DNA from 2 places in the Enterobacter sp. RHBSTW-00175 genome. Region 2 is predicted to be linked to the other one. Evidence: predicted binding sites of a transcription regulator. Region 2 holds the regulator's gene; the other holds the start of a gene.
The links. The regulator CRP, encoded in region 2, controls carbon source genes, mostly activating them, when cyclic AMP is high. The targets are predictions, from matches to a motif close to ATGTGANNNNNNTCACAT.
Positions count from the first base shown of each region.

Region 1: the regulator CRP is predicted to act here: its motif matches at 4,084-4,101, upstream of cdd (cytidine deaminase).

Region 1 covers NZ_CP055930.1:266,045-273,506, forward strand. The annotation lists gene HV107_RS01230 (carbohydrate porin) at 1-426, opposite strand, end outside; gene dusC (tRNA dihydrouridine(16) synthase DusC) at 781-1,713, opposite strand; gene map (type I methionyl aminopeptidase) at 1,779-2,558, opposite strand; gene HV107_RS01245 (ParD-like family protein) at 2,539-2,757, opposite strand; gene HV107_RS01250 (CidA/LrgA family protein) at 2,943-3,338, shown strand; gene HV107_RS01255 (CidB/LrgB family autolysis modulator) at 3,335-4,030, shown strand; gene cdd (cytidine deaminase) at 4,159-5,043, shown strand; gene sanA (outer membrane permeability protein SanA) at 5,171-5,890, shown strand; gene HV107_RS01270 (glutamine synthetase family protein) at 6,011-7,399, shown strand; gene mglC (galactose/methyl galactoside ABC transporter permease MglC) at 7,446-7,462, opposite strand, start outside.
Region 2 covers NZ_CP055930.1:1,668,276-1,675,737, forward strand. The annotation lists gene mdcA (malonate decarboxylase subunit alpha) at 1-1,151, opposite strand, end outside; gene HV107_RS07980 (hydrolase) at 1,380-2,402, shown strand; gene HV107_RS07985 (YheU family protein) at 2,399-2,617, shown strand; gene HV107_RS07990 (phosphoribulokinase) at 2,649-3,518, shown strand; gene HV107_RS07995 (OsmC family protein) at 3,585-3,989, opposite strand; gene crp (cAMP-activated global transcriptional regulator CRP) at 4,300-4,932, shown strand; gene HV107_RS08005 (YccS/YhfK family putative transporter) at 4,990-7,077, shown strand; gene HV107_RS08010 (aspartate aminotransferase family protein) at 7,134-7,462, opposite strand, start outside.

The DNA.
Region 1 (7,462 bases), 1.4 Mb from region 2:
CTGCCCTCCCCAACTCTCCTGGGTCAGGTCGTTAAAGTTGACGCGCGGATCCTGCACACGTTTGGTGGTGAGATCGTCGTTGTGATTACGGTTGACGATATTCCCTTCGATGCGTGCATCCGGGATGCCGGTCCAGCGCTCCAGATCCTGATTGAAGGTCAATGCAAACTGGTCAATATAGGCCACATGGGAGTCGTGGTTGTAACCGCCGCCGCCATTCCAGCCGATTTCATTCAGATAGCCCAGGTTGTAGGTAAACCCGTTGTCATTGAGGATCTTACGAATGCCGAGCATATCGCCCAGGATCGGGTCGGGCGGCGCTTCAAAACCTAACACCGTCCCGTTCCACTCCTGCGCCATCGACAAAGGAGAAACCGTCAATAAGGCAAGTGCGCACAGCTTATAGTGAATATTTTTATATGCCATAATTAAACCTGTGATTGAGTATTTAGTGCGTAACCGGTCGCAGGCAATTTATATATCACCTGTCATCATTAAATTTATTTTGGTAATAGCAGCCCGTGCAGTTATTCAATAACCACAAATGGTGTCCTGCTTTATTTCTGCGTATCGCGTTAAGGCAAATGTCTCTCCTGCGTAAATGACAGGCAAAAAAAAACCTAAGCGCTCCACAGCGATGAGCGCCGTGGAACGCTTAGGTTTTGCCTGTTAACCAGTAACAATCCTGCGTTGAAAACAGTGGCACCTTAACACCCTCGTGCCACATTGAAAACCGGATTTGTTTTATATATTAAAAAAGTGTGAGCAAATTAACGCTTATTATTTTGACTGAATGACGCGTGCAATATCCGCCGATGTCTGTAACGTGCGGATCTCCTGGAATAATCCCAGCGCCTCAGAATATTCTTTACGCAAATAACTCAGCCACTGTTTAATCCGCGCGACGTGATACAAACCGGTATCCCCCTGCTTTTCCAGGCGGGTATATTTTTGCAGTAAGGTGACGACATCCGGCCAGGCCATGCGTGGCTCATTGTATTTCACCACCCGGCTGAGGTTCGGCACGTTAAGGGCGCCACGCCCAATCATCACCGCATCACAGCCGGTCTCTTTCAGACAGGCCTGCGCGCTGGCGTAATCCCAGATTTCGCCGTTGGCGATAACGGGAATGGTGAGTCTTTTTCGGATCTCGCCAATTGCCTGCCAGTTGATGCGTTCGGCTTTGTAGCCATCTTCTTTGGTGCGGCCATGCACCACCAGCTCGGTGGCCCCGGCCTGCTGCACCGCATCGGCGATTTCAAACTGCCGTGCATCGCTGTCCCAGCCCAGGCGCACTTTTACCGTCACCGGCAAATGCGAGGGCACGGCTTCACGCATGGCTTTAGCGCCACGGTAAATCAGCTCCGGATCTTTGAGCAAGGTCGCACCGCCACCGCTGCCGTTCACAAGCTTAGACGGACAGCCACAGTTGAGATCAACCCCATACGAGCCAAGCTCAACCGCGCGGGCGGCGTTTTCCGCCAGCCATTCAGGGTACTGACCCAACAGCTGAATACGCACCAGCGTGCCAGAGGTGGTACGGCTCAGACGATGCAGCTCCGGGCAGAGTCGGTAGAATGATTTTGCTGGCAGCAACATATCGACCACGCGCAAAAACTCCGTCACGCAGAGATCGTAATCGTTCACCTCGGTCAGAAGTTCGCGTACGAGGGAATCGAGCACGCCTTCCATTGGGGCCAGTAAAACACGCATATCAGTACCTGTGAAAAAAGACGCGCTATAGTAGCCGCTCTCCAGGTATGTTGAAAGCCCGGAGGTTAATCCGGGATCGTCTCGTCAGGCCGCAGAGTAAGGACGTCAAAACCATCGGCTGTAACGGCAATGGTATGCTCCCACTGGGCCGACAGTTTTTTATCGCGGGTGACCACCGTCCAGCCATCTTTTTTGGTTTTGATCCGGCTGTCCCCCTGGTTCACCATCGGCTCAATGGTAAACACCATTCCCTCTTTCAGCACCGCGCCTTCACCCGGTTTGCCGTAGTGCAGCACCTGCGGATCTTCGTGCATCTCTTTACCCACACCGTGTCCGCAATATTCGCGCACCACGCTGTAGCCGTTGCCTTCAACGTGCGACTGAATGGCGTGGCCAATGTCCCCAAGCGTTGCGCCGGGTTTCACCGCCTTGATCCCCTTCCACATGGCCTCATAGGTTTTTTTCACCAGCCGGCGCGCCAGCGGTGACACGTCACCAATCAGGTACATTTTGCTGGAGTCGGCAATCAGGCCGCCTTTCTCAAGGGTGATATCCACGTTGACGATTGACCCGGTTTTCAGGTGTTCCGACTCTTTCGGGATCCCGTGGCAGACGACCTCGTTTACCGAGGTGTTCAGCACGTACGGAAAGTCATACTGCCCTTTACTGGCCGGGCGGGAGTGCAGCTCATTAACAATAAAATCTTCCACCCGGTTGTTGATTGCCATCGTCGTGACCCCGGGCTGGATAAATCCGTCTAACATGGTAAACACGGAGGCAAGCAGTTCGCCGGCATGGCGCTGCGTTGCAAGCTCATCAGCCGTTTTAATGATTATTGACGGCATTGATCACCTCCAGCAGACGGTCGGATCCTGATTTCAGCATCATCATCTTAATTTGTTGGTAATTGAGTTCAGGATAGAGTTCGCACAACATCCCCAGACGGAGCCAGTATTCGGCCTGCGCGTTCACCGAGCGCGACATAGCCTTACTGGCATCGCGGATGTCGTCATGCAGCAGGTCAGATATTTTTACGATTCCCATTTATACATACCGTAACGATTCATATATGAATCATATATTCTCATTTAACCGGCGCCCTGTCCATTTGTGGAAATGCCCGACGTTCCATTCAGGAATGTCTGGTATGCTCAAAATTCATGATGTGATCCGTGGCACATTTCCGGGTTTAATTGTATGATGAATGCGTTTCATCAAGGACTTTCACCATGAGCAAATCATTGAATATCATCTGGCAGTACTTGCGCGCATTCGTCCTGATTTACGCTTGCCTCTACGCCGGGATTTTCCTCGCATCGCTGCTTCCTATCACTATTCCTGGCAGCATTATCGGGATGCTGATCCTGTTTGTTCTGCTGGCGCTGCAAATCTTGCCGGCAAAATGGGTCAACCCTGGCTGCTTTGTGCTCATCCGCTATATGGCCCTGCTGTTCGTGCCTATCGGTGTCGGGGTGATGCAGTACTTTGATTTGCTCAAAGCCCAGTTCGGCCCCATCGTTGTGTCTTGCACGATAAGCACGCTGGTGGTTTTCCTGGTAGTCAGCTGGAGTTCGCATCTGGTTCACGGCGAACGTAAAGTGGTTGGGGAGAAAACAAAAAAATGATGGCCAATATCTGGTGGTCGCTGCCGTTAACGCTGGTCGTGTTCTTCGCCGCACGTAAACTTGCCGTACGTTTTAAGATGCCATTACTTAACCCACTGCTGGTGGCAATGGTGGTGATTATTCCTTTTCTGCTGCTGACGGGCATCCCGTACGAGCGCTATTTCGCTGGCAGCAAAATTTTAAACGACCTGCTGCAACCTGCCGTTGTCGCACTCGCCTTTCCTTTATATGAACAGTTACATCAGATCCGCGCGCGCTGGAAATCCATCATCACCATCTGTTTTGTCGGTAGCCTGGTAGCGATGATCACCGGGACTTCCGTCGCGCTATTGATGGGGGCATCTGCGCAAATTGCCGCTTCTATTTTGCCGAAATCCGTCACCACGCCTATTGCGATGGCCGTAGGTGGCAGCATCGGCGGCATTCCGGCGATCAGCGCCATGTGCGTCATTTTCGTCGGTATTCTGGGTGCGGTATTTGGTCATACTCTGCTGAATCTCATGAAAATCCGGACTAAAGCCGCCCGTGGCCTGGCGATGGGAACCGCCTCACACGCCCTGGGCACCGCGCGCTGCGCTGAGATGGATTATCAGGAAGGTGCATTTAGCTCGCTGGCGCTGGTAATCTGCGGGATCATGACCTCCCTGATTGCGCCATTCCTGTTCCCGGTTATTCTGGCCGTTGTGGGCTAAAATTTGCGATGCGTCGCGCAAATTTCATTTTGCTTTCATAAGTTGCATAAATAATGAGAAGTGGATCACATATAAAGCCCTGACGGCTCCGTACACTACCGATCCATTAACCTTTATGAGGCATTGCCATGCATCCACGTTTTCAAGCCGCTTTCGCCCAGCTTGCAGAGAATTTGCAGTCAGCCCTGGCCCCGGTTCTGGCGGATGAGCATTTCCCCGCCCTGCTGACGGCAGAGCACGTCACGACGCTTAAACAGGCGACGGGGCTGGACGAAGACGCGCTGGCTTTCGCACTGTTGCCGCTGGCTGCCGCCTGTGCCCGCGCCGATCTCTCCCACTTCAACGTTGGTGCCATTGCACGCGGCGTGAGCGGAACCTGGTATTTCGGCGGGAATATGGAATTCCTCGGCGCCACCATGCAGCAAACGGTTCATGCAGAGCAGAGTGCCATCAGCCACGCCTGGCTTCGTGGCGAAACAGCGCTGAGTGCCATTACCGTTAACTACACCCCGTGTGGTCACTGTCGCCAGTTTATGAATGAACTGAACAGCGGGCTGCAACTGCGTATCAACCTGCCAGGCCGTGCACCGCACACCCTGGGAGATTACCTGCCAGATGCCTTCGGTCCAAAAGATCTCGATATCAAAACACTGCTGATGGACGAGCAGGATCATGGCTTTGCGCTTTCCGGTGACGCGCTAAGCGAAGCGGCAATTGTTGCTGCAAATAAAAGCCATACCCCATACAGCAAATCACCAAGCGGTGTGGCGCTTCAGTGCCGTGATGGCCGCATCTTTAGCGGCAGTTACGCTGAAAATGCGGCATTCAACCCAACGCTGCCGCCTCTGCAAGGCGCACTGAATCTGTTGAACCTGAACGGATACGATTACCCTGATATCCAGCGCGCGATTCTGGCAGAAATTGCCGATGCACCGCTGATCCAGTGGGATGCGACCGCCGCCACGCTGAAAGCGCTCGGCTGTACCACCATTGATCGTGTACTGCTTGCGTAATACTGAGTGCGGGCAGAAATGCCCGCATATCTGATGAAAAACCCCTCAGTTGAATCGCTGTTTCTTGCTCTTACCGGACGGGTAAAGTAGCCTGAGTGAAATCCCATCTTCGGAACGAGCCATCTGCATGTTAAAGCGCGTTTTTTACAGCCTGTCTGTCCTGGTCGGCATACTGCTGTTGACTGCGCTTGGCCTCGACCGCTGGATGAGCTGGAAAACCGCCCCCTACATCTTTGATGACCTGCAAGACCTCCCTTACCGCCAGGTTGGCGTGGTGCTCGGCACCGCCAAGTACTATCGCACTGGCGTTATCAATCAGTATTACCGTTACCGTATTCAGGGTGCGCTTAACGCCTACAACAGCGGCAAGGTAAATTACCTGCTGCTCAGCGGTGATAACGCACTGCAAAGCTATAACGAGCCGGTAACGATGCGTAAGGATTTGATTGCCGCAGGCGTCGATCCCGCCGATATCGTGCTCGACTACGCCGGTTTCCGCACCCTCGACTCTATCGTGCGGACCCGCAAGGTGTTCGACACTAACGACTTCATCATCATTACCCAGCGTTTCCACTGCGAACGCGCGCTGTTTATCGCGCTGCATATGGGTATTCAGGCCCAGTGTTACGCCGTGCCATCACCTAAAGACATGCTTAGCGTACGCGTACGTGAGTTTGGTGCCCGTTTTGGCGCGCTGGCCGACCTGTACATATTCAAACGTGAACCGCGCTTCTTAGGCCCGCTGGTGCCGATCCCGGCGATGCACGAAGTCCCTGAAGATGCGCAAGGTTACCCGGCGGTGACACCTGAGCAATTGCTGGATATGCAGAAAAAAGAGAAAAAATAGCCCTCTTTTATTCTTTCTTTACGACACCAGCCACTCTTTTTATCCCTCCTTTACACCCGCCCTTTTAAGCTGAGTTCACTGCCGTTACGGCTTCATTGAAGAATCACTATGAACTCAATAATGAATGCTTTTTTCCTGAAAAATATCCGCCAGTACTTCAACTTTCCGGGCTTATCTCTTCCGGGCACCCGCAATTCCGGCCTGTATTTGGATGAGAAAATGGCGGCCATGAAGCGCACGTTTTCGGTGGAAGTGGCGGATTATCTGGAGCGTTACCCGCAGACAAAACACATTGACGTTTATCTGAACGATATCAATGGCATTATGCGCGGTAAGCGACTTTCAGTGGATAACATGCTGAGTCTCGAGAACGGCTGCTATTTCCCTCTCTCGGTCTATTCGATGGATCAGAAAGGGAAGATCGCCGCACCTCTTCATGATGAGCCAGACCGGCTATGCGTTCCGGTCGCTGGTTCCCTGCGCCCTTCTTTGCACGATCCGCAGCACAGCGCGCAGATCCTGCTGACGATGAAAGACACTAACGGGCAAGACTGTCCGTTTGAACCCCGCGTGATATTGCAGAATGTCCTCGAACGCTTCCACCAGCATGGGCTTTTCCCGGTGATTGCGCCGGAAGTTGAGTTCTATCTGACGGGGAAAGGCGCTCAGGATCCGCAAAATCAGGGCTGCTTTCATATGGACACCTCAGCGGCACACGCGGCACTGTTTGATGAGCTGGAACAGCTGGCACATTGCCAGCATATCCCACTCACCGGGATCGTAGCTGAGGCTGAATCCGGCCAGTTCGAACTGAACCTCAGGCACAGTCATCGGGTGGTTGAAACGTGCGATAACGTGCTGGCGTTACGCCGTTTGACCCGCTTTGTCGCCGACAAAAACGGTCTTCAGGCCAGCTTTATGGCTAAACCCTTTAGCCTTCAGTCCGGTAGTGGTCTGCATTTCCATTTCAGTCTGAATAATATTCACGGCGAAAACGTGTTTGCCTCACCCGCCGAGGAACTCAATGGCATGATGCGCTTATGTATCGCGGGCCAACTGGCGCTGATGCCCGCATCCATCGCCATTCTTGCTCCGGGCGTTAACGGCTTCCGCCGTTTGCGTAAAAACCTTACCGAGCCGTTGTTCAATTCCTGGGGCTATAACACCCGCTCTGCCGCGCTACGCATACCCTGCTCGGATGAGGGCAATCGTCGTATTGAGTATCGGCTCGCCGGCGCAGATGCCAACCCCTATCTGGTGGTCGCTACCATCCTGACCGGTATGTTGTATGGACTGGAAAAGGTCGATGAGCAAGATTTACAAGAGCCGCAACATGATGAACCTGTACTGCCGCTTTTCCAGCAGCAAGCTATCGAGGCATTTTCCGGCAACCAATATCTCATTGATAGCCTGGGCGAGGCCTTTTCACAGCAGTGGATTGCCTGCAAACTTTCTGAGCTCGAAGGGTTTGAACGTATCGTCACCGAGCAAGAATTGACGCTTGCGTGAAATAAAAAGCCCGCTCAGAGAGCGGGCCTGATAATGCAAGGTATCTTTATTTCTTACGGGCGT
Region 2 (7,462 bases):
CCCATGTTTGGCGCGCCGCCGAAGCCGGAAAGACGACCACGCGTGACCGTTGAGGAGTTGGCGTAACCGTCAACCTGCAAGGTAGAACCGATAAACATATCCACCGCGTACTGACCCGCCAGCTGGCAGAAGGCACGGTTGGACCGCATAGAGCCGTCAGCACCGGTAAAGAAGACGTCAGGACGGGCGCGGATATACTCTTCCATTCCCAGTTCGCCGCCGAAGCAGTGCACGCTTTCCACCCAGCCGCTTTCAATTGCCGGAATAAGCGTAGGGTGCGGGTTCAGCGTCCAGTGTTTACAGATTTTTCCCTTCAGACCGAGCTGTTCGCCGTAGGTGGGCAGCAGCAGCTCAATCGCAGCGGTGTTAAAGCCAATCCCGTGGTTCAGGGACTGCACCTGATGTTCCGCGTAGATGCCTTTAATCGCCATCATCGCCATCAGGATGTGTTCCTGCTTGATCAGACGCGGGTCTCGGGTAAACAGCGGTTCGATAAAGAACGGTTTATCAGCTACGACAACGTAATCAATCCAGGAGCCAGGAATATCAACACGCGGCAGGTCACACTCGTCGTCCACCAGCTCGTTAACCTGCGCGATAACAATCCCATCATGGAAGGCAGCGGCCTCTACCAGCGCCGGAGTATCTTCGGTGCTGGCACCGGTGTAGAGGTTGCCTTTGCGGTCGGCTTTGAAACCAGCAATCAGCGCCACGTTTGGCGAAAGGTCGACGTACAGGCGGGAATAAAGCTCGATGTAAGTATGGATGGCACCAATTTCGAGTTGCCCGTCTTCGAGCAGCTGCGAGATACGCAGGCTTTGCGTCCCGGAGAAGGAGAAGTCCAGCTTGCGGGCGATACCTTTCTCAAAGATATCCAGATGTTCGCTACGCCCGACGCTTGGCATGATCATATGCAGGTCGTGGACGATTTGCGGGTTCACTTCAGCAAGTGAGCGAGAAAGGAAATCCGCCTGCTTCTGGTTGTTGCCTTCCAGGACGACTTTGTCGCCAGGGGCGATCAGTTTTTCCAGCATGGCGACAAGATCGCCGGTTGGCAGTACCTTGCCCTGCACCGGTACGGATGCCAGACGACGCGCTTTCTCACTGCGTCGCGTGTTCCATTGCCGGGTGGGTGTTTGCCCAGATAACATTATTAACCTCCTGATTCAGCTAATCATTTTGATTTGCCTAACGCTGAATAAAGTGTGCGCCCTGGTGAGAAAGGCATCAATTAAGCGTAGAGTCTAATCATTAGCCTGAGAGTAATAATCAGCGTAAATATTTGTGATCGGGATCAGTTCATGTTTCGGAAAAACAGGCTAAACGGGGTACAATTCGGAAGGTATAGTAAATAACTGACAAGAATCAGCATCGCCGTTATGACCCAAATCATCCCATCAGACTTCGACATTGCAGCCGAAGAGAGCGCAGAATTTGTGCCCATGCGTGGCGTAGCCAATCGCCATTTGCAGACCATGTTGCCGCGCCTTATCCGCCGCAAGGTGCAGTTCACCCCACACTGGCAACGTCTGGATTTGCCGGACGGGGACTTTTTGGATCTTGCCTGGAGCGAAGAGCCGGAGCAGGCTAAACATAAACCCCGTCTGGTGGTGTTTCACGGTCTGGAAGGCAGCCTGTACAGCCCATATGCACATGGTCTGATCCAGGCGGCGAAAGAGCATGGTTGGCTCGGCGTGGTGATGCATTTTCGCGGGTGCAGCGGTGAGCCAAATCGCCAGAAGCGCATTTACCATTCAGGCGAAACCGAAGACGGCACCTGGTTTTTACACTGGCTGAGTGACAATTTTGGTACGGTGCCCACGGCGGCCGTGGGCTATTCGCTGGGAGGTAATATGCTGGCCTGCCTGCTGGCGAAAGAGGGTGACACGGTTCCTCTGGACGCTGCGGTGATTGTCTCTGCCCCGTTTATGCTGGAGCAGTGCAGCTACCATATGGAAAAAGGCTTTTCCCGGGTGTATCAGCGTTATCTGCTCAACCTGCTGAAAGCCAATGCCGCGCGTAAGCTCAAAGCCTACCCGGACACTCTGCCGGTAAGTCTGCGTCAGCTGAAGAAGGTGCGTCGTATTCGCGAGTTCGACGACTTGATCACCGCCAAAATTCACGGTTTTGCCGATGCGATAGATTACTATCGCCAGTGCAGCGCCATGCCACTGTTGAGCAAAATCACCAAACCGACGCTTATCATCCATGCGAAAGATGATCCGTTCATGGATCATCACTCCATCCCCGCGCAGGAATTTCTGCCCGCCAACGTGCAGTACCAACTGACTGAACATGGCGGTCATGTTGGCTTTGTGGGTGGTACGCTCAGACGCCCGCAGATGTGGCTGGAAACACGCATTCCAGCCTGGCTCACCGCTTTTCTGGACGGTAAAAAATGATTATCCCCTGGCAGGATCTGGCGCCCGAAACGCTCGATAATCTTATTGAAAGCTTTGTATTACGCGAAGGCACAGATTATGGTGAACAAGAACGTTCGCTTGAACAAAAGGTCAACGATGTAAAGCGCCAGCTCAAAAGTGGCGAGGTGGTGCTGGTATGGTCTGAGCTGCACGAAACGGTCAATATCATGCCCCGCAATGCCTTTCACGACTGACCTTTAACACTATTCCAGTCAGGGAGTTGCTATGTCTGCCAGACATCCGGTTATTGCCGTTACAGGCTCAAGTGGTGCGGGTACAACCACCACCAGCCTCGCCTTTCGCAAGATTTTCGCGCAACTGAATTTACGGTCCGCAGAGGTAGAAGGTGATAGCTTTCACCGCTACACCCGCCCTGAAATGGATATGGCGATCCGCAAAGCTCGCGATCTCGGCAAACACATCAGCTATTTTGGGCCAGATGCCAACGATTTCGGTCTGCTGGAGCAGACTTTCAAAGAATACGGACAGACCGGCAAAGGCCAGTCGCGGAAGTATCTGCACACCTATGACGAAGCCGTTCCCTGGAATCAGGTACCAGGGACATTCACCCCCTGGCAGCCTCTTCCCGAACCTACCGACGTGCTATTTTATGAAGGATTACATGGCGGCGTGGTGACCACGCAGCATGATGTGGCGCGCCACGTGGACCTGTTGGTCGGCGTTGTGCCGATTGTGAACCTGGAGTGGATCCAGAAGCTGACGCGCGATACCAGCGAGCGCGGTCATTCACGCGAAGCGGTGATGGATTCGGTTGTTCGTTCGATGGAAGATTACATTAACTTCCTGACGCCGCAGTTCTCACGCACCCACATCAACTTCCAGCGCGTGCCGACGGTAGATACCTCCAACCCGTTTGCGGCCAAAAGCATTCCCTCGCTGGACGAAAGCTTTGTGGTTATTCATTTCCGCAATCTCGAAGGCATTGATTACCCCTGGCTGCTGGCCATGCTGCAAGGCTCATTCATTTCGCATATGAATACGTTGGTAGTGCCGGGCGGGAAAATGGGGCTGGCGATGGAACTGATTATGTCACCGCTGGTGCAGCGGTTGATGGAAGGGAAGCAGATCGCGTGATCCTTTTCCCTCTCCCCGTGGGAGAGGGTTAGGGTGAGGGCATCAACGCGTATGATGCCCCTTGCATTAAGCCTCGATCACTTCATACGAATGCGTGATTTTTACCGCTTTCTCCAGCATTAACGCCACGGAGCAATATTTCTCCGCAGAAAGATCCACCGCACGTGATACCGCAGCGTCTTTCAGCTCTTTGCCGGTCACAATAAAATGCAAATTGATGTGCGTAAACAGGCGTGGTGCTTCTTCACGGCGTTCAGAAGTGAGTTTTACTTCGCAATCCGTCACGTCATGACGACCTTTTTGCAAAATCGACACCACGTCAATTGCGCTGCAACCACCCGCCGCCATCAGCACCATCTCCATTGGGCTTGGTGCTTTATCGCCGGAGTTCCCATCCATTAAAATCTGGTGTCCGGAAGCGGATTCGCCCAGGAACGTTAAACCTTCAACCCATTTCACACGCGCTTGCATATTCATTAACTCCAACGTTGCATTTTTGGTGACAGATTACGCGTACGTTACATTTCTCGCAACGGAAGGCGACCTGCATCATGCTGAAGCGAGACACCAGGAGACACGCGACAAAAGCTATGCTAAAACACTCTGGATGCTACAGTAATACATTGACGTTACACATGTATGCAGAGGACATCAAACTTTACTGGCTGCGACTATTACGACAGCCGACTTCCCAGGGTATGGGTAAGAATTCGATTGCAACCCCAGAGTCTGGATGCATCTTATGACTCTGGTGACAGCTTATAACAGAGGATAACAGCGCATGGTGCTTGGCAAACCGCAAACAGACCCGACTCTCGAATGGTTCTTGTCTCATTGCCACATTCATAAGTACCCATCGAAGAGCACGCTGATTCACCAGGGTGAAAAAGCGGAAACGTTGTATTACATCGTCAAAGGCTCGGTGGCAGTGCTGATCAAAGATGAGGAAGGGAAAGAAATGATCCTTTCTTATCTGAACCAGGGCGATTTCATCGGTGAACTGGGCCTGTTTGAAGAAGGCCAGGAACGTAGCGCCTGGGTTCGTGCAAAAACCGCGTGTGAAGTGGCCGAAATCTCCTACAAGAAATTCCGTCAGCTGATTCAGGTTAACCCTGACATCCTGATGCGTCTTTCTTCGCAGATGGCTCGCCGCCTGCAAGTCACGTCTGAGAAAGTGGGTAACCTCGCCTTCCTGGACGTAACGGGCCGTATCGCTCAGACTCTGCTGAACCTGGCGAAACAACCAGACGCGATGACCCACCCGGACGGAATGCAAATTAAAATTACCCGTCAGGAAATTGGTCAGATCGTGGGTTGCTCCCGTGAAACAGTGGGCCGTATTCTGAAAATGCTCGAAGACCAGAACCTGATCTCCGCCCACGGTAAAACCATCGTGGTTTACGGAACACGTTAATTCCGGTCAAACGGCGTGCCATCGCAAGGTGTCACGCCGTTTTTGTCTCTACTCCCCATGTGGCGCAGGCTAATTTATCACCCGGAAGTTAACTACGCACTGCGACAAACGCTGGTGTTGTGCCTTCCTGTGGCCGTGGGTTTGCTGCTGGGCCATCTGCAACAGGGTCTGTTGTTCTCCCTGGTTCCTGCCTGCTGCAACATTGCAGGTCTGGACACACCGCATAAACGTTTCTTCAAGCGCCTGATTATTGGCGGCTGTCTGTTTGCAGGCTGTAGCCTCGCTGTACAACTGCTGCTTGCCCGTGATATTCCGCTTCCCCTGATCCTGACCGTACTGGCCATGACGCTTGGCGTGACCGCTGAAATCAGCGCGCTACATGCCCGGTTGCTGCCCGCGTCGTTGATTGCCGCCATCTTCACGCTGAGCCTCGCCGGGAATATGCCGGTGTGGGAGCCGCTACTCATCTACGCGCTGGGAACCCTGTGGTACGGCGTGTTCAACTGGATCTGGTTCCGCCTGTGGCGCGAACAACCGCTGCGCGAATCGCTCAGCCTGCTCTACGTGCAGCTTGCCGACTACTGCGAAGCCAAGTACACCCTGCTCACTCAGCATACGGATCCGGAAAAATCGCTGCCGCCGCTGCTGGCGCGCCAGCAAAAAGTCGTCGATCTGATTAGCCAGTGTTATCAGCAGTTGCACATGCTCGCCGCCAATAAAAATCATGACTATAAGCGACTGCTGCGTATCTTCCAGGTCGGTCTGGATTTACAGGAACATATCTCTGTGAGCCTGCATCATCCGCAGGAGGTGCAAAAGCTGGTCGAACGTAGCCACGCCGAGGCGGTGATCCGCTGGAACGCCCAAACCGTGGCAGCGCGCCTGCGCATTCTCGCTGACGATATCCTGTATCACCGCTATCCCACGCGTTTTAACATGGACAAACAGCTGGGGGCGCTGGAGAAAATTGCCCATCAGCACGCGGAAAACCCGGTGGGCCAATTTGCGGCGTGGCACTTCAGCCGCATCGCCCGTGTCCTGCGGACTCAGCGGCCACTTTACCCCCGTGACCTGATGGCCGATAAACAAAAGCGTCTGCCGCTGCTGCCAGCCCTGAAAAGCTATCTGTCACTGAAATCTGCCGCGCTGCGTAATGCCGCGCGTATCAGCGTGATGCTTAGCACCGCCAGTCTGATGGGCGTCGCGCTGCACTTACCGAAACCGTACTGGATCTTAATGACCGTGCTGTTTGTTACGCAGAACGGTTACGGTGCTACGCGGGTGCGCATTCTGCACCGGGCAGGTGGCACAATCGCGGGGCTTATCATTGCCGGGGTGACGCTGCACTTTCACGTACCGGAAGGCTATACGCTGCTGGGGATGCTGGCTGTCACCATGGTGAGCTACCTGATTATTCGCAAGAACTATGGCTGGGCGATGGTGGGCTTTACGGTCACTGCGGTATACACCCTGCAACTGCTCACGCTCAATGGCGAACAGTTTATTCTCGCCCGCCTGGTCGACACCCTGATTGGCTGCCTGATTGCCTTTGGCGGCCTGGTCTGGCTCTGGCCCCAGTGGCAAAGCGGGTTGTTGCGCCAGAACGCCCATGATGCGCTGGAAGCAGATCAACAGGCGATACGCCTGATCCTGAGCGATGATCCACAGCCTTCGCCGCTGGCGTATCAGCGCATGAAGGTTAACCAGGCACATAACGCCCTGTTTAACTCACTGAACCAGGCGATGCAGGAGCCGGGCTTTAATTCCCACTATCTGGCAGACATGAAACTGTGGGTGACGCACAGCCAGTTTATCGTCGAGCACATTAACGCCATGACCACGCTTGCACGCGAGCACACGATGCTGACACCCGATCTGGCGCAGCGCTATTTGCAGTCCTGTGAGATTGCCTTGCAGCGATGTCAGCAGCGCCTGGAGTACGACGCGCCGGGAGAAGCAGGAGATTCGAATATTCTTGAAGCACCGGAAACACTGACGCTTGGCCCAATGAGCACCCTGGAGCAGCATTTGCAGCGCATCCTGGGGCATCTGAGCACCATGCACACCATTTCGTCGGTGGCATGGCGTCAGCGTCCGCATCACGGGATTTGGTTAACGCGGGTATTAAAACGCACGCCGTATTGAATCACGTCCGGCTGGATTGTAGGCCCGTGCAAGCGCAGCGCCGCCGGGCAATCATGTTATCCCCGGACGATCTTCTCGACCGCCGCCGCAAAACGGTTTAAGCCGTCTTCTATGTCTTTGTCTTCAATCACCAGCGACGGCGCGAAACGCATCACGTCCGGCCCGGCATTCAGCACCATCACCCCTTCATGAGCTGCGGCGTGCAGGAAATCGCGTGCGCGACCTTTGTACTGTGGCTTCAGCTCAGCGCCAATTAACAGCCCCATACCACGGATCTCGCTGAACACGTTGTACTGCTCATCAATCTGCTGAAGGTGTTTCACGAACAGCTCGCGCTTCGCATTAACGCCGTTCAGCACCTCTGGCGTGTTGATGATATCGAACG